Neobacillus sp. PS2-9: one gene and its partner. The protein of the gene in region 2 interacts with the protein of the main gene of each other region in a pairwise test. Links are inferred from orthologs where the notes say so. Each region holds a gene or a part of one and is shown on either strand. Other genes may lie near its edges.

Region 1 (9,500 bases), 1.6 Mb from region 2 along the record:
ACAAAATAATAGAAATCCATACCAGCAAAGCCAAGGAATGCAAACCTCCTACCAACAGCCAGTTCATCTTCAGCCAGACTCAGCGTTCCAGCAGCCTTCTTATGGATATCCGGCACAGTCTGCCTTTCCATCGACTTCTGGTTCCAACCATACGTATGGTGGAGACGAAATTGTATGTCCTCGCTGTCATTCCTCTAATGTTCGAACGGGTAAAAAAGGATTCGGACTAGGAAAAGCGGCTATTGGAGGGTTAATCCTTGGGCCAGTTGGTTTACTTGGCGGCTTTATTGGAAAGAATCAACTAAAGTTCTCATGTAATAACTGTGGCAGTACATGGTCCCCTTCCCAAACAGATTATGCGGAATGGGCCAATAATCAAAAAAGAAGAGCACAAGAATTATTTAATCGTTATAAAAGCCAGGATGTTCTTGAAGCAGTTGTAGCGGCTTGCGCGTTGGTAGCCATGGCTGATGGATATCTAGACACAGTGGAACGTCAGAAAATGATAGAATTTGTTCATCAAAGTGATGAATTACGAGTCTTTGACACCAATAAGGTCATTCAGAAATTCAACTTCTTTGTTTCTAGAATTGAAAATGATCGGATGATGGGCAGCGCAGAAGCGTTCCGAGCTCTTGGAAAAGTAAGAACCAAACCTGAAATAGCCCGATTGGTTGCCCGTTATTGCATTGCAATCGGCTATGCGGATGGAAATTTTGACAACAATGAAAAACAAATGGTGGCTGATATCTGTCGTGAACTTGGCTTAAACCCTGCTGAATTCCTTTCGTAATCGTAAAAAAATCCTCTATTCCAGCAAGGAATAGAGGATTTTTTTAACTAACCCATTTGCGCTTATTTTCTACTCTTTTTGTTAATCCTTTGGCATCCAATCTTTCTAAAAATGGAATCATATATTTTCTCGATAAGTCTAAGATATCCTTTGCTTCGCCAACCTCAAATTCAGATCCGGTTTGACTTTGAAGCTTACTAACAGCCTCAGTAAAAATATCTAAGTGATAGGCAAATTGCTCATCTAATGGTACGATTAGTGCTTGTTCCTCTAAAAACTTTTTTAAATCGAATACAAGATTTTCAGGAATCCCTGCTGCTGAAAAATAGTCATTTAAGTAGCGGACCTTTAAGCCATCCTTTTTCATTTCCTCCAGCAAATTCTCTGTCCGCCTTGACCAGTTTTTTGGAACATGTGGTACAAAGGAAGCCAGGAATACAAATTGTTCTTTCCGATTAAATACTCCTTTAGATATTCCATTTTCCACGACAAAATCAAGTAAGGATTTTGGAAATCCTTTTTGCATGGTTTGTAACAACTCAGCTTTATTTATACCGATTTTCATTGAATGAGACAGATGAAATTCCTGTAATCGATCGAATATGTCTTCTTCTATGGCATTAATTAATAATTGTAATGTGTACTCTTTTCCATTGTAGAAAACAAATTCAGGATTATCTAAATGTTGAATTAATATCGCTTCATCCAGTGCAGTACGTTTTATTAACTCCGCTAACGGAAGACTCTTCGCTTCAATTAGAGCCGCAGTAATCCGTTCTCTTGGTGAGCCTACTTTTTTCTTTTCCAGCTCATCTATGGTTTGGTTCCCGAATCGGTACTTACTTCCACGTGGATCAATTACCCAGCCACCGCCGATGGTTTCTTGTGGACTAGGTCTACGTAGAATAAAGCGGTCGCCCCGCTTTGTTAGGATTTCTTCTTCTAGACGAAGCTGGCAAAGGATTTCTCCATTTTCCTCTTTAATTTCGTTACGATCAAAGAAAACAATTCTACCCATAACCTCTGCTGTTCCAATATGTAGTTTAATTGGCATCCGCTGCTTGACCATATGTTCAAGATCCTCAACCACACGAATAGCAACATCTACTGTTTTTGTAACAATAAAATGCTCGGAAGAAACGAGAACATCCCCCCGCTCTAAATCTTCCTTTGAAATACTAGAGAGGTTAATCGCTGTCCTTTGGCCTGCATAGGCTTTTTGTGCAGGCTTATGATGTACTTGAATCTGCCGTGCTCTTACTTCCAGTCCTTTAGGCATGATCTTCAGCACTTGTCCCTCTTCCACCGTTCCCTCATAAACAGTTCCACGAACAACGGTTCCTTGACCTTTCACGGTAAACACTTGATCGATTGGCAGACGGAATGCCCCTTTCGCATCTCGCATTTCCTGTTCTTTTAGCGTTTTAATAATTACATTTTTTATTTCCTCAATGCCCTTTCCTGATAAACTGTCTACAAGTACAAAAGGGGCTTCTTCAAAAACAGTCCCCATTAGCTCTTCTAAAATATCATCCTTAACAAGTTCAATGAATTCTTCATCTACCCGATCAATTTTAGAGATGGCAATCAGACCATTTTTTACACCTAAGAATTTTAATATATCTAAATGCTCCCTAGTTTGCGGCATAACGCCTTCATCCGCAGCTACCACTAACACCACCAAATCGATTCCCGCTACTCCAGCTATCATTTGCCTAATAAACCGTTCATGGCCTGGAACATCTATCACTGAAATCTGTATTTCGTCATCTTCATACAGAGGAGCGAATCCCAATTCGATGGAGATTTGTCGTTCTTTTTCTTCTTTTAACCGATCTGTATCCACATTGGTCAGCGCTTTTGTTAAGGATGTTTTCCCGTGATCAATATGCCCTGCCATACCAATTGTAAAATATCGTTTTTCCAAGTTTGCCACCTTCTTAAAATCGTTCTTTCATATAACTGTAGCCTTTATAGAGCAATTGTTCAAGAGAACATTTTTAGACAGTTACTGCCCATTCTAATCAAAGTTTAATCTTCTATCATAGGCAAAAGTATTCACAAATCTTTGTAGATTATATATAATAGTTTTATAAATTTGCACTGATGCAACATTTGTTCATTCGCGAACAAACCTTGCATTACAGAAAAACAAACAAAATGAAAGGATGGTGTCTTATGAGCCAGACCGAATCACTAGCAGTTGAAGGGGCTCGAGCAGCAGAACACCGAACAGTTTCTGCCGCTAGAGATGCCATTGACGGAAAGGTTAAAGGCATACGGGCATTACTACCGTTCCTTGGGCCCGCCTTCATTGCCTCCATTGCTTATATCGATCCAGGGAATTTTGCTACTAACATTCAGAGCGGTGCACGCTTTGGTTATAAAATGTTATGGGTAATTGTTTTAGCCAACTTAATGGCGATGCTTTTACAAAACATGTCAGGAAAACTAGGTATTGCAACAGGTAGAAGTCTCCCTGAAATTTGTCGGGATTATATGCCAAAATGGCTTGTCCTAATTATGTGGATTGTTTCAGAGTTAGCAGCAATGGCAACCGATCTTGCAGAATTTTTAGGAGCAACACTGGCCTTAAACCTTCTTGCAGGTATACCAATGTTATTTGCTACTATTATTACCGGGGTTGTTACCTATTTAATATTATTGTTAGAAAAGTATGGATTTCGCCCACTTGAAAAGTTTATTGCAGCATTTGCCGTATTGATTGGGTTATGTTACTTAGTGGAAACCGTGCTATCGCAACCAGATCTTTCGCAAATTGCTTATCATAGTGTTGTCCCATGGCTAGGCAATAATGAAAGTATCCTGCTTGCAGTTGGAGTAATCGGTGCTACAGTTATGCCACATGCGATTTATTTACACTCTAGTTTAACTCAAGGACGGATTGTTCCTCGAAATGACTCAGAAAAAGTGAAAATCCAAAAGTTTAGTACGAAAGAGATTTTCATTGCTATGACCTTAGCTGGTTTCGTTAATTTATCGATGATGTACATGGCGGCATCTGTCTTCAATTCTTCTGGTCACAGTCAAATTGCTGACATTCAATCTGCCTATCACACACTCACTCCGTTGCTTGGCTCTGCCGCAGCTAGTGTGTTTCTCATTTCCTTACTTGCCTCAGGGATTTCAAGTTCTGTGGTTGGTACGATGGCTGGCCAGGTGATCATGCAAGGGTTTGTTGGTTTTACCATACCGCTTTGGTTCCGTCGTCTGATTACCATGCTCCCAACGGTAATAATCGTTGCAATGGGGGTCGACCCAACCCGAACACTTGTTATTAGCCAAGTTGTTTTAAGTATTGTTTTGCCTTTTCCCATTATTGCATTAATCTACTTTACCCAAAAGAAAGATCTAATGGGGGTATTAACGAATAAACGAATAACAACAGTATTAGCCACACTATTTGCTATCACTATATTGGGATTAAATGTGTGGTTGGTTATTCAGACGTTTTTAGGCTAAATGAAAGATTTTAGTATATTTCACATCAAAAAGGCTTAAAGGAAACCTCTCTAAGCCTCTTTGTTATTTCTTCAACTAAAGCCCCCGTTTGTTTAAGTGCGTTTTTTCACAATATCAAGGAAAAGAGGGTTTGATTATTTTAATTTATTATTAACTAAATTCTCCCAGTCCTCAACTGACAACTTCTCCGTAATATGTTTTAATTCATTTGGAACGTCAACATAGCACATCAATTCTAAACTATTTCCATCTGGGTCATTAAAATATACCGATGCATTTCCTTGATTTGGTCTTATAAATGGTTCTATTGATGTTCTTCTTCCAAATTGTACAGGTTCAACTTGGATGGATTCAAGCCATTTTAAAGACTCTTTTAAATCCTGATATGTGACTCTAAATGCAATATGCTTTAAAGAAGGATGGTATGGAGTTTGGTATTCCTTTCCTTCCCATAATCCCAACCAGCTTTTTCCTTCTTCTATCCAAAAGAATGCACTGTCTTCATTACGCCAAGCTAATTTCAAACCTAATTTTCGGTAAAATTCAATTGAAAATTCTAAATTTTTCACAGGTAAATGTGCTTCATAAAGCCCCTTTATCATTTCTCCCATCCCCTATATATACAAATTATGTACTTTAACATTTTATATTTAAAAAATATCTTCTTCAACAATCCTGCCCCGTTAGAACAAGATGAGGACGACCAAAAATGGGATCCTACTTCAAACTCTTGCACCCATTATTACTTAACAAAAGCCATCATTGCTGCCACTTGAATTACTATATAATCACCCTTTTTTAATCAAAAATATTGGTCATAAAAACTAAATAACCGATAACTGGTACTAGTATCGAAAATGAAATACCGATACCGCTACAAATGATTCCTGCGACTGCCATTTTCCTCCCCTGCTGAGTAAAACCATTTATTTCTTTTAAGCCGATAATTCCAAGTATAAGACCAATTATGCCAAGTATGACCCCCGGAAGAATTACAGTAATAATTGATAGAATACCTAGAATTAAAGATGCAATAGCTTTACCGTTGGATATTTTATTTTCCAATTTTATACCCCCAATTTTTTTCTTTCAATACTCCTATTTTACTCCTTATCAATAGTGGAATGACAATAATGGCCTTACTTTTAAGTAGGGAGGTTCAAAAGGGCTCAACGCACCTAACGAAAAATGCCTCTTCATTAAAATGCAATCTGTGGAGCATCTGCTCCTGATATCTAGTAATCATATAGAACCATTAAAACTTTATTTATTATCTCTTTAAATTTATATACGAACCATATTCCAAAACGTTCCATATATTACCCAATTTCCTTTTTAACTAGTCGAGTAGAAGGGAGCCTTTCTACCTTACGGTAAATTGTACTCCTCCCCCTCACAGAACCGTGCTTGCGCTATTAACGCACACGGCTCCTCCTAGTCATCATTTACAGAATGTAGCTAATCTCTTTTCTAAGATCATAGATGTTCACTTTGATTCTTGGTGAAGGAAGTGGATATTTACGAAGAAAAAGATTAAATTTATCCCATGTAAAGGACTTCCTTTGACTTCTTCTGTTTAGCCATTTAAATAGTAAGTATTCGATTTTCTCTTTGAAGTTGTTAACAGTTTGAGTGTTATCCGTGATGCAATAATAGTTGTAATAACCTATAAGTGAGCGTTTAAATCTATCCATAATTGTATGAATATCTTTATTTCTATTAGTCTTCAGCCATTCTTTAGATTCTCTTAGTTTGCCTTGGACTTTCTTCCTGCTAGATTTTCGTTTTACTCGAAATTTCCCTTGTTTGCTTTTCCCGCAATAGTGGGTAAACCCTAGGAAATCAAAGGTAGCTGGTTTACTGTTTCCCTCTCGCCTTGCATTATTTTCTGCGAACCGTCCGAAGGGAATTATTTTAGTTTTATCCTCAGCTATTTCCAGGTTAAATTTCTTTAATCTCGCTTTTAATGAATGGAAGAATTGCTCGGCTTCACTTTTATTCTGAAAACAACAAACAAAATCATCTGCGTATCTTACTATATATGCCTGGCCTTTATATTGTTTCCTAACCACTTTTTCAAACCATAGATTAAGAACGTAATGGAGATAGACATTGACTAATATCGGAGATATCACTCCACCTTGCGGTGTACCATTGTCTGTCTTGTATTTCTTACCTTCCTCCATGTGTCCACCTTTAAGAAACCTGCTGATTATTCTCAGTAGGTTAGGGTCAGTGATACGGAGTTTCAAGAATTCCATCATCCATTTGTGGTCAACGTTATCAAAGAAGCCTTTAATATCTACATCGACTACATAACTTACTGCTCTCTTCTCAATATATTGATTCAGTATTTTCAGCGCATCGTGGCAGTTTCTATTTGGACGGAACCCAAATGAGCAGTCTAGAAAGTCATTTTCATAGATGGCATTTAATATCTTCGTAATGCCTTTTTGAACAATTTTATCTTCATGTTCCGGTATACCCAATGGTCTCATCTTGTTTGAATTGAGTTTTGGAATATACATTCGTCTTACTGGAACAGGACGATAACTTTTGCTTTTAAGCCTACTTACTAAGTCCTCTATGTTTTCGTCCAGGCTGTCACTGTATTGTTCTTTTGTCGTTCCATTAATACCAGTTGCCTTTTTATTAGGCAGTTCATGATGACACTGAGTTAGAGATTGCTTATTCAATAAATGCGCAAGAGATGTGAATTTCATTTTAGGCTCGGATTTTGCTAATTCTGCTATCCTTAGTAGTTTTGTTTCCATTATATAATACCTACCTCTGTGTGTAGTAAATGTGTCCCTAGTAAGGGTGATAACTGGTAGCTAGCCTTTCCTCCATCGGCATTACCCAACTTCATTGGTACTACGCTGCTATCCGACTCCCTACAATCGGCATTTGGTTTCCTTGCTTGTTATCGCTCGTAGACCATACTCTTCTATAAAGTAGAAAAGACCGGTAGGGTCTCCCGAGTTGCCGTATCATATCAATGTGTAACGTGCCAAGGTCTTTGACTCCAGAGAGGTTTCATCCTTCTTGCCTTTGACGAAGGATAAAATGTTGCTTTCTGCACGCAGGTAAGGCATCAGCCCTCTCGGTTTACTAACGATTATGGAGCTCAATCCCTTCAGCCGTTTGGCTTTCGGCCCGCCACCTAACTGTCTACGCTTAAAGACTAGAGTTACCCATAGTCCTCCAAGACTCGCTACGAGCGAATGGCTAGTTCTTACTCGACGGGAATCCCACCCGCTATATGATACGACCTAGGCTCGGCCGCACACCTGCCTCTTTAGTTCAATAAAAAAATGACCGCAACAGTGACAGTCATTGCCAGAACCTCATATATAACTTAAGCCCCCGTTTGTTAAACAAGAATATCTATGTTTACATTTTAATTAAAGACTTCTTGAATCTCCGACCGAAAGCTCTCAGTTCTTGTACAGGAATCAAGACTCAACTTTAGAAGTTCGAGTGTTACTTCCTCCGATCTAATATGACCCTCAAAACGTAAGTTCTTAATCCACTCCCATATATCTTCAAGTTTCCTCTTTAAGAAATAAAATTCAAAGGCATCAAAATCAGGAGACTCATACTTCATATATTTCCTGTATTCATTTACGAATTGTCCAGCATATGGCTCTGTAATGATTAAAATCAGGTCTTGTTCTTGTGGAGCAAGTTTTAGACATTCCCAGTCAATAAGCACAAGGTATTCCCCTTGCATAACATTCCAATTATGAGCATCTGCATGAGACAAAACAAACTGATATGGTTTGCTTATCAAAGTATTTGATAAATACCTCTTTCTGTTAATCTTTTCTAATAAAGTGCCGGTATAAGGCTTCACAATTTCTAAAACCCTATTATCTTTATTTTCCAAATCCTTTTTTATAAAAGAATATAAGTTTTCGCAGAAATCTATGTCAAAATTTTCGTTTACCTGCTGCTGTTTTAGTCCATTAGGAATATTTGAAGTGTTCATATGAAGTAATCCAAGAATCTTAGCCAGTTCATTCACATGATTTTGACTTAGCTGTTTGTCTCCAATGGTAGTTCCCTCAATATATTCTGAAAGCAAATACACGTACTGTTCGTCTTCGCATTTATTACTTTTGTATTTCGTAAAGATTGGATTAGCGAGATTGTTTTTTAAATCAGTATGGTTATACATCCACTTTATTAAGGGAGTATATCTATCAATTGCATCAATATATGGAGCAATGGACGGCTTTCTTTTGTTATATACTTTTAAAAAATACTTTTTACATTGATCTTCCACGAAAAATGCTAAAGCCGACCAGCCGCCTGGACGTTGTTCAATTGACGTTGCTTCAATTCCATAGTTTTCAATCAATATAGCAGTAATCCTATTATTAATCTCCATCAGTTCTCCTTTTCCTTAATAACTTATTATCATAAGGATACTATACTCTTGATTAATATATATTTCCTTCTTGAACTACCCTGCATCGTTAGTGCAAAAGAAAAGCTGCCTTAATGCAGCTAATTCAACTTCTTTTACACGTTTTAGCCAATTTACTTTTTCACATTTTCAACATCATTTATTACATTTTTTGCAGTCAATATGTCTTCACTTAAGGTATGCCCTTCTAGAATAGAGACAAAATATTCACCGTTAGATACTGAAACGTAATTAGGTTCATCTTTAGTCTTTTTAAAATAAATTGTGTATTTATTGCCATTCATTGTGTTTAGTTCAAAACCTGTTTCTGCGGTCAACTGAAAACCTGGTGTAATTTTCTCAGCAAAAAACCCATTGGCTTCCTTTTTTAATTCTCCAACAAAATAAATATTGGTACTCTCTTGGGTTACTAATAACTTGTCTCCTTGTAAAGTAGTAATTAAATCAATACTGCCTGCAACATTTTCAATTTTTATGTAATGTTGAAAAGCCTTTTCTTTAGAAGAGAAATGTTCTATTTTGTCCTTTGATTTAGAAGTAGTTGTATTGCAAGCTACCAATAGAAAAATAGTTAAAACTGCTAGACTAGCTTTAAATTTTTTAATAATCTTTTCCCCCCTATACATTTAAATTGAATCAATTCGCCTATATTACCATCACCTTGGATCTATTGAATATTCGCTACCCATAGTTGAATTCCTTCTTGCACTAAACTGCCCGTTACTTTAATAAGGAAAAAGCGATCCTTCGTTATTGAAGCATCGCACCCTTTTAGTTCAATAAGGACAGGTC
Region 2 (9,397 bases):
TCGAGACTATATGAACTCGACTTTACATTCATCAATAATAATTCAGAACAAGAAGTATTTTATCAAACGATGGCCTATATTGCAATACACAAATGAAAAGTGATAATTATTTAACTTGCATGTTTTGAAGTGAAGAGGGCAAAAATAGGGAATAGTTTCTATTTTATGGAGAACATGTTAGGAGTGAATTGTGAATGAGTATGAGTGAATCAATCGACTTAAGTCAATACTCGGTTAGAACTGACCTAGCCATTGAAGCAAGGGAAATGGTGATAGCTGGTAGAAAGGGGACTGTCGAGCAAGAGGAAGACCTTTCACAAATTGAGGGAGTAATAATTAAGGAAAAAGATGTTGACGATATAAAAATTTCTTTGGTTGAGGTAACAAAACAAGGAGAGCAGCAGCTCGGGAAAAAAGCAGGAAGATATTTAACGGTAGAGGTGCAAGGAATCCGTCAGCAAAACACAGACACACAGCACAAGGTAGAGGAAATATTTGCTAGGGAATTTGCTCATTTTCTAGAAGGGTCTGGAATTAAGAAAACAGACTCGTGCCTCGTTGTTGGACTGGGAAATTGGAATGTAACTCCAGATGCTTTAGGGCCAATGGTTTGTGAAAACCTTTTAATTACAAGACATCTCTTTCAGCTTCAACCTGAAAATGTGGAGGAAGGGTATCGATCTGTAAGTGCCTTGGCTCCTGGAGTGATGGGACTAACAGGGATTGAAACAAGTGATATTATTTTCGGTGTAGTAGAAAATACAAAACCGGACTTTGTAATTGCTATCGACGCCCTAGCATCTAGGTCAATCGAAAGGGTTAATTCAACTATCCAAATCTCTGATACAGGTATTCACCCTGGTTCAGGTGTCGGTAATAAAAGAAAAGAACTTAGCAAAGAAACGTTAGGGATTCCTGTTATAGCTATTGGAGTTCCAACGGTGGTGGACGCAGTTTCTATTACTAGTGATACGATTGATTTTATCCTGAAACACTTTGGTAAAGAATTGAAGGAGGGCAATCGCCCTTCAAGAGCGCTGGCACCAGCAGGTATGAGTTTTGGTGAAAAGAGAAAGTTAACAGAGGAAGATTTACCTGAAGAAAAACATCGGAAAACCTTTCTCGGAATTGTTGGCACCCTGCCAGATGATGAGAAAAGAAAGTTGATTTATGAGGTACTTGCACCAATTGGCCATAACTTAATGGTTACTCCAAAGGAAGTTGATGTTTTCATTGAGGATATGGCGAACCTCATTGCAAATGGATTAAACTCATCGCTTCACACGGCTGTTGATCAGGAAAACGCCGGATATTATACAAAATAAAATTTTCTTAGGGGTGTGTGGTTTTTAACCATTAGCCCCTTTTTAGAACAGCTTTAGCTGTATTTATGGTTCTACCAATTCTAGTAATGTCATAAGATTTACTAGAATCGTTTAAGTGGGGTGGAACTATGAAAAATGCTAGAACAAATGGAACGTTTTTTATCGTCCAAGGGACAAGCTTATTTAAAATAATCGCTGCTCTGTTACTCTTTATCATATTGATTTTTTCTATAAGCGGCCTCTTAACGTCACTCAAGCCACAATATAGACTTATGTCTCTTTCTGTAAATCAGGCTGCCACAAATGTGAATGGGGAACTTCTCTATCAACTGATGGGCTGGGAAAATCACCATTTTTTAAAGGTGGAAAATAATTGGGCTGCAACACCAACTCTGACCAATTTGGTTTTTAAGCTATCTAGTAATATTAATTTGAATGACCCACGAAGTCTTCTTGGAAGAGAGCTGCCGGGGTTCTATCAATTTGATGGAAAAATTCTTGTGGCAGGAGAGGGCACTAATTATACCAATATGCCAATTGAATCGGCCCCGCCCATTGAGATTATGAAGGCGGAACGGGAAGCGGCATTACAAAATCTTGAAGGATTAGATAAGCCAACAAACGAGAATCCTTCTACAACGCCAGGGCAAACGACGGGAAATCGACAAGTTGTCTATGTTTACTTCTCTCATAATCGGGAATCCTATTTACCATATCTTAAGGGCGTAACCAATCCAAATCTGGCTTATCATTCTCAAATTAATGTTACTAAAATTGGTGACCAACTTAAGACAAGCCTTAGCGATAGAGGAATCGGAAGCTTTATCGACAAAACAGATATCCAAGCAAATCTAAATAAAAAGGGTTGGAATTTTACGAAGTCCTATGAAGAATCCCGTTCTGTTGTACAAACAGCCATGGCTTCTAATAAAGAGTTGCATTATTTTATAGATATTCATCGTGATTCGCAAAGGAAGGAAAAGACAACCGTATCGATTGATGGAAAACCGTATGCAAAGCTTGCGTTTATTATTGGAGGTAAAAACCCCAATTATGAGAAAAATGCAAAGCTAGCAACAGAACTGCACAATCTTTTACAGAAAAAGTATAAGGGGTTAAGCAGAGGAGTTATGGTTAAAAATGCGGCCGGGTCAAATAGTATCTATAATCAAAACCTATCATCAAATGCCATTCTAATTGAGTTTGGCGGGGTAGATAATACGTTTGAAGAGTTAAACCGTTCTGCGGATGCTCTTGCTGAAGTATTTAGTGAGTACTACTGGCAGGCAGAAAAGGTGAATCAGGATGTTAAGCAGTCAACTGATAAACAATAAGTGTAAGGGAGCAGTTGTATGAAGTTATTTATGCTTAAAAGCGTTGGTATTGCCGCTCTCATGCTAATCTCTGTTTTAACAGGCATGCAATTAGCCAATAACGGAATTCATAAAATGAAAGGGTACGACGATCCAAACTTTCATCAGGCTGTCAGCTTAAATGATACCGATAATCACATAAGTGCCTCCATATTGGGTAATGATATTTCCAGTCATGATATTGAAGCAAAGAAGAAGAAGCTTGAGGAGATTAGCGCCTATAACTTCTTTTCCTCAATGGGGAAAAAAATGTCTGATGGGATATCAAATGCCTCTGAAAATCTGATTCAAAAAATAACGAAATAAAGCTAAAGCGGTGCCTAAGAAGGTGCCGCTTATTAATTTTGGGCAATGAATTGATTTTTCAAACCTGTTGATTGGAGTGGAAGGCACGAAGACTCCTGTGGGAGTATGGTTCAGGGGAGACCCCGCAGGCGCAAGCGCCGAGGAGGCTCGCCGAAACACCCACGGAAATCGAAGTGCCTGGAACGGAAATCAACAGACAATTTTAATAGAGCTTAAATTTAATTGAATCTCGAATGCTCTACTGATATAATCAAAAATAGTGTACATGTGCGAGTATAGTAGGAGTGAAAGACCATGAACAGAGAAGAAAAACTCAAACGACAATCAAAGATCAGAAATTTTTCCATTATCGCTCATATCGACCATGGAAAATCAACATTGGCTGATCGTATTTTGGAAAAAACAAATGCATTAACATCGCGTGAGATGAAAGACCAGCTTTTGGATTCCATGGATCTTGAAAGGGAACGCGGGATTACCATCAAGTTAAATGCTGTACAGTTAAAATATAAAGCGAAAGATGGAGAAGAATATATTTTCCATTTAATTGATACACCAGGGCATGTTGATTTTACGTACGAGGTATCAAGGAGTCTTGCTGCTTGTGAAGGGGCTATATTAGTCGTCGACGCAGCACAAGGAATTGAAGCACAGACACTAGCAAACGTATATCTTGCCTTGGATAACGACCTTGAAATTTTACCTGTTATTAATAAAATTGACTTACCAAGTGCCGAGCCAGAGAGAGTTCGGAATGAAATCGAAGAGGTTATCGGCTTAGATGCATCTGAGGCCGTTTTAGCTTCAGCTAAAGCTGGAATCGGCATTGAAGATATTCTTGAACAGGTCGTGAAAACAGTTCCAGCTCCAACAGGAGACCCGGAAGCGCCATTAAAAGCCCTGATTTTTGACTCGTTATATGATGCATATCGTGGCGTTGTTGCCTATGTTCGTGTAGTAGAAGGGTCTGTAAAAGTCGGCGACAAGATTAAAATGATGGCAACAGGAAAAGAATTTGAAGTTAACGAAGTGGGAGTTTTCACTCCAAAAGCTACACAACTTAACGAATTAACAGTTGGAGATGTTGGCTTTTTAACTGCATCTATTAAAAATGTCGGTGACACTCGTGTTGGTGATACCATTACAAATGCGAAAAACGGAACGACTGAAGCGCTTCCTGGTTACCGGAAATTAAACCCGATGGTATATTGCGGACTTTATCCGATTGATACAGCTAAGTTTAATGATCTTCGTGAAGCCCTTGAAAAGCTTCAATTGAATGATTCTGCTCTTCAATTTGAACCAGAAACGTCACAAGCGCTTGGTTTCGGTTTCCGATGTGGATTCCTTGGACTTCTTCATATGGAAATCATTCAAGAACGAATTGAACGTGAATTCAAAATTGATTTAATTACAACTGCACCAAGTGTTATCTACCATGTCTACATGACAGATGGTACAAAAGTCAATGTAGACAACCCTGCTAACATGCCTGAACCACAGAAAATTGACCGCGTAGAAGAGCCGTATGTTAAAGCGACAATGATGGCTCCAAATGATTATGTTGGTGCTATCATGGAACTTTGTCAGTTAAAGCGCGGGAATTTTATAGATATGCAATACCAGGGCGAGAACCGGGTTAGTATCGTTTATGAAATTCCGTTAGCGGAAATTGTCTATGATTTCTTCGATCAGTTGAAATCCAGCACAAGGGGCTACGCTTCTTTTGACTATGAGTTGATTGGTTACAAACCATCTAGCCTGGTTAAAATGGATATATTACTAAATGCAGAACAAGTCGATGCATTAAGTTTTATTGTTCATAAAGACTTTGCTTATGATCGTGGTAAGATTATTGTTGAAAAGCTGAAGGAATTGATTCCAAGACAACAATTTGAAGTTCCAATACAGGCCGCCATCGGTCAAAAAATTGTTGCTCGCTCTACGATTAAGGCGATGCGTAAAAACGTGTTAGCGAAATGTTACGGGGGAGATATTTCCCGTAAACGTAAATTACTTGAAAAGCAAAAAGAAGGTAAAAAACGGATGAAACAAGTAGGGTCTGTTGAAGTACCGCAGGAAGCGTTTATGGCTGTACTAAAGATGGATGACAATAGTACAAAAAAATAATAACAAATTGGAGGTTAGGACATGCCTGTAGCAGGCATTCTAGCCTCTTTTTGTTACTAGCATAAGGAAGTGTTAAAAATGATAAAAGCTGCCTATCTTCATATCCCTTTTTGTGAGCATATTTGTCATTATTGTGATTTTAATAAAGTTTTTCTAAAAGGGCAGCCAGTTGAGGAGTATTTAAAAGCACTTGATCAAGAAATGAAAATTACTCTTGCAAAGTATCCAACCAATCAATTAGACACCATTTTTGTTGGGGGTGGAACACCTACCTCATTAAATGAACAACAGCTTTTTACATTTTGTGAGAGCATAAATAAAAACCTTCCTACAAGTAATGCTGTTGAATTTACTTTTGAAGCAAATCCAGGTGATTTATCCATTGAAAAATTACAAATATTAAAGGATGCTGGGGTAAACAGGATCAGCCTGGGCGTTCAAACCTTCAACGAAGAACTTTTAAAAAAAATCGGTCGTGTCCATAAAGCTAAGGATGTCTATCAAACCATTGAGAGTGCTAAAAGAGTAGGTTTTGAAAATATCAGCATTGACCTAATCTTCAGCCTGCCATCGCAGACAGTCGATGACTTTAAAGAATCATTAACGCAAGCTTTTTCACTCGATATCAATCATTACTCTGCTTATTCATTAATTATTGAACCGAAGACTGTTTTCTATAATCTATTAAAAAAAGGGAAGCTCCCAACCCCTGGGGAGGATATAGAGGCAAAAATGTATGAGGTATTAATGGATGAAATGGAAAAACATGGATTCCATCAATATGAAATAAGTAATTTTTCTAAGCCTGGTTTTGAGAGTAAGCATAATCTGACGTATTGGAATAACGAATATTATTACGGGTTTGGCGCTGGGGCACATAGCTATGTGAATGGGTTTCGACGCTCGAATTCAGGCCCATTAAAAAAATATATGGATCAAGTAAATAGCGGATTGCTTCCAGTTTTGGATGATCATCTAGTTACAAAAGCAGAACAAATGGAAGAAGAAATGTTCCTTGGATTGCGTAAAACAGAAGGAGTTTCCGTTTCTCATTTTATTGAAAAATTCGATCAGGACCCCTTACAGTTATTTAAAAAGGAAATTACTGAATTAATTAGTAAGCAATGGATAGAAGTGAAGAACGATAATATATATTTAACTAAAACGGGTCGTTTTTTAGGAAATGAGGTTTTCCAGGCCTTTTTGGGCGCGGTCTAGTCAATCTGTCACAAATATCGGCTTTCTTTTTAATTGACACCATCCCCCCTTTTTTGATAATTTATTAATATAATTAGCACTCGGTAACTATGAGTGCTAACAGAGGTGATGAATGTTGCTAACAGATCGTCAATTGTTGATTCTTCAGGTTATTGTTGATGACTTTATTCGATCTGCTCAACCAGTCGGCTCAAGAAGCTTGTCGAAAAAAGAGGATATTTCCTTTAGCTCAGCTACGATTCGCAATGAAATGGCCGACCTAGAAGAGTTGGGGTATATTGAAAAAACTCATACCTCCTCAGGAAGAGTTCCGTCTGAAAAAGGTTATCGGTATTATGTCGATCATTTACTCTCACCGCAGGCATTAAATCAGCAGGATGTTTCCATTATTCAATCGATTTTTGCCGAAAAAATTTATGAGTTTGAGAAAATTATTCAAAGGTCTGCAAAAATCCTTTCTGAATTAACCAATTACACATCGATTGTGCTTGGACCGGCTGCTAGTATCAATAAGCTGAAAAGAATTCAGATTATTCCTTTGAATAAGGAAACAGCGGTAGCCATCTTTGTTACAGATACAGGTCATGTTGAAAACAGAACCTTTTCCTTACCTGCCTCTATTGATGTGAGTGATCTGGAAAAAACAGTAAATATTCTGAATGACCGTCTTGCTGGTGTTCCGCTAGAAGATTTGAACGACAAAATTTACAAAGAAGTTGCCATGCTGCTTAGACAGCATATTCATAATTATGATTTGATGCTGCATACAGTAGCAGATTCACTAAAAATGCCAGTCACTGAAAAACTTTTCTTTGGTGGAAAAACAAATATGTTAAGCCAGCCTGAGTTTCATGATATAAGTAAAATCCGTACATTACTAACCATGATTGACCAAGAAGAGTGGATTTACAATTTGATTCGAAAAGATTCAGCTGGGATTCATGTCAAAATAGGAACAGAAAATAATATCAGTGCTATGGATAATTGTAGTTTGATTACTGCTACTTATTCTGTTGGAGTTGAAAAGTTAGGTACGATTGCCATTCTTGGTCCAACCCGAATGGAATATTCACGTGTCATTGGCCTGCTCCAATTGTTAAGTAACGACTTGACGGCGGTTTTGACAAGATTGTATCAAACCAAGTAGCACTGGCAATATTGAGTAAGGGTGAAATTCCTTATGTTTCACCCCTTTTCTATGAGAAATAATTTGACTATAAATAGTAGATGCTTTAAGGGAGGTGAGTAAGTTGACAAATGAAAAAACCAATTCATTGAATGAAGAAGTAGAAATCGAGAGTGCTGACCAAGTTGAACTTACCGAGGAACAAGCGGTTTTAAATGAAGAGCAAATTTCAGATGAAACGTCTGTAGACCCTGGTGAGGAGTATGTAAAACAAATCCAAGTGCTTAAGGATAAGTTAGAGGAAGCAGATAATCGTTATTTACGTCTTCAAGCCGATTTTGATAATTTCCGTCGTCGCACTAGATTAGATTTAGAAGCGAGTGAAAAATATAGAGCACAAAAACTTATTACTGATTTACTACCTGCATTAGACAACTTTGAAAGAGCAATGCAGGTTGAGGCAGACAATGAACAAACAAAAGCATTACTTCAAGGGATGGATATGGTATACCGAAGTTTGGTGGATGCCTTGAAAAAGGAAGGTGTGGAACCAATCGAAGCGGTTGGTAAAGAATTTGACCCGCATCAACACCAAGCAGTAATGCAAGGGGAAGATGAAAACTTTGGTTCTAACATTGTTACTGATGAATTTCAAAAAGGTTATTTACTAAAGGATCGAGTGATTCGACCATCCATGGTAAAAGTAAATCAATAAAGACTACATATTATTTTTTTAGGAGGAAAAGGCAATGAGTAAAATTATTGGTATCGACCTTGGAACAACAAACTCTTGTGTGTCTGTACTTGAAGGCGGAGAGCCAAAAGTTATTCCAAATCCAGAAGGTAATCGCACAACTCCATCTGTTATTGCGTTCAAAAATGGCGAGCGTCAGGTTGGGGAAGTAGCAAAGCGTCAAGCCATCACAAACCCAAATACGATCATGTCCATTAAACGTCATATGGGTACGAACTATAAAGTTGGAATTGAAGGCAAGGATTATACGCCACAAGAACTTTCGGCTATCATTCTTCAATATTTAAAATCTTATGCTGAAGATTATCTTGGCGAACCTGTGACAAAGGCTGTTATTACAGTACCAGCTTACTTTAACGATGCAGAGCGTCAAGCAACAAAGGATGCTGGAAAAATTGCTGGTTTAGAAGTAGAGCGTATTATCAATGAGCCTACAGCAGCTGCACTTGCCTATGGTTTGGATAAGACAGACCAAGATCAAACTATTTTAGTTTATGACCTTGGCGGCGGTACATTTGACGTTTCTATCCTTGAATTAGGTGACGGTGTTTTCGAAGTAAAATCAACTGCTGGTGATAATCGTCTTGGTGGAGATGATTTTGACCAAGTCATTATTGATTACCTTGTTGACCAGTTCAAAAAAGAGAATGGCATTGACCTTTCACAAGATAAAATGGCTTTACAGCGTTTAAAAGATGCGGCTGAAAAAGCGAAAAAAGATCTTTCTGGTGTAACATCCACACAAATTTCTTTACCGTTTATCACAGCCGGCGCTGCTGGTCCACTTCACCTTGAAGTGACTATGTCAAGAGCGAAATTTGATGAATTATCCGCTCCTCTTGTTGAACGGACAATGGGTCCAACTCGTCAAGCGTTAAGCGATGCAGGATTAACTGCTTCACAAATTGATAAGGTAATTCTTGTTGGTGGATCAACTCGTATTCCAGCTGTCCAAGAAGCGATTAAAAAGGCTACAGGACAAGAACCTCATCGTGGAGTGAATCCAGATGAAGTAGTAGCGATGGGTGCTGCTATTCAAGGTGGAGTCATTACGGGTGATGTAAAAGACGTAGTATTACTTGACGTAACTCCTCTTTCACTAGGTATTGAAACAATGGGTGGTGTATTCACTAAGTTAATCGATCGTAATACAACGATTCCAACA

The links.
Region 1: the proteins of grpE (region 2) and RCG25_RS16180 interact in binary tests that used the Escherichia coli proteins (3 or more experiments, as listed by UniProt). The link is inferred for Neobacillus sp. PS2-9 from one-to-one orthologs.

The regions. Positions count from the first base shown.
Region 1 is NZ_CP133269.1:3,198,934-3,208,433, forward strand. The notes cover bases 2,249-5,123. They hold RCG25_RS16180 (Nramp family divalent metal transporter), read left to right. Parts: upstream 2,249-2,971; coding sequence 2,972-4,276; downstream 4,277-5,123. Other genes in these bases: selB (selenocysteine-specific translation elongation factor), read right to left, coding at 2,249-2,693; RCG25_RS16185 (VOC family protein), read right to left, coding at 4,411-4,878; RCG25_RS16190 (DUF4190 domain-containing protein), read right to left, coding at 5,075-5,123. Also shown: RCG25_RS16170 (TerD family protein), read left to right, coding at 1-793; more of selB, read right to left, coding at 837-2,248; more of RCG25_RS16190, read right to left, coding at 5,124-5,341; ltrA (group II intron reverse transcriptase/maturase), read right to left, coding at 5,722-7,050; RCG25_RS16200 (aminoglycoside phosphotransferase family protein), read right to left, coding at 7,677-8,669; RCG25_RS16205 (hypothetical protein), read right to left, coding at 8,822-9,334. UniProt on the Escherichia coli protein: H(+)-stimulated, divalent metal cation uptake system. Involved in manganese and iron uptake. Can also transport cadmium, cobalt, zinc and to a lesser extent nickel and copper. Involved in response to reactive oxygen.
Region 2 is NZ_CP133269.1:1,596,974-1,606,370, forward strand. The notes cover bases 6,626-9,397. They hold grpE (nucleotide exchange factor GrpE), read left to right. Parts: upstream 6,626-7,602; coding sequence 7,603-8,193; downstream 8,194-9,397. Other genes in these bases: hrcA (heat-inducible transcriptional repressor HrcA), read left to right, coding at 6,626-7,499; dnaK (molecular chaperone DnaK), read left to right, coding at 8,228-9,397. Also shown: GPR endopeptidase, read left to right, coding at 201-1,325; spoIIP (stage II sporulation protein P), read left to right, coding at 1,454-2,659; RCG25_RS07865 (YqxA family protein), read left to right, coding at 2,678-3,004; lepA (translation elongation factor 4), read left to right, coding at 3,299-5,134; radical SAM family heme chaperone HemW, read left to right, coding at 5,213-6,352; more of hrcA, read left to right, coding at 6,468-6,625. UniProt on the Escherichia coli protein: Participates actively in the response to hyperosmotic and heat shock by preventing the aggregation of stress-denatured proteins, in association with DnaK and GrpE. It is the nucleotide exchange factor for DnaK and may function as a thermosensor.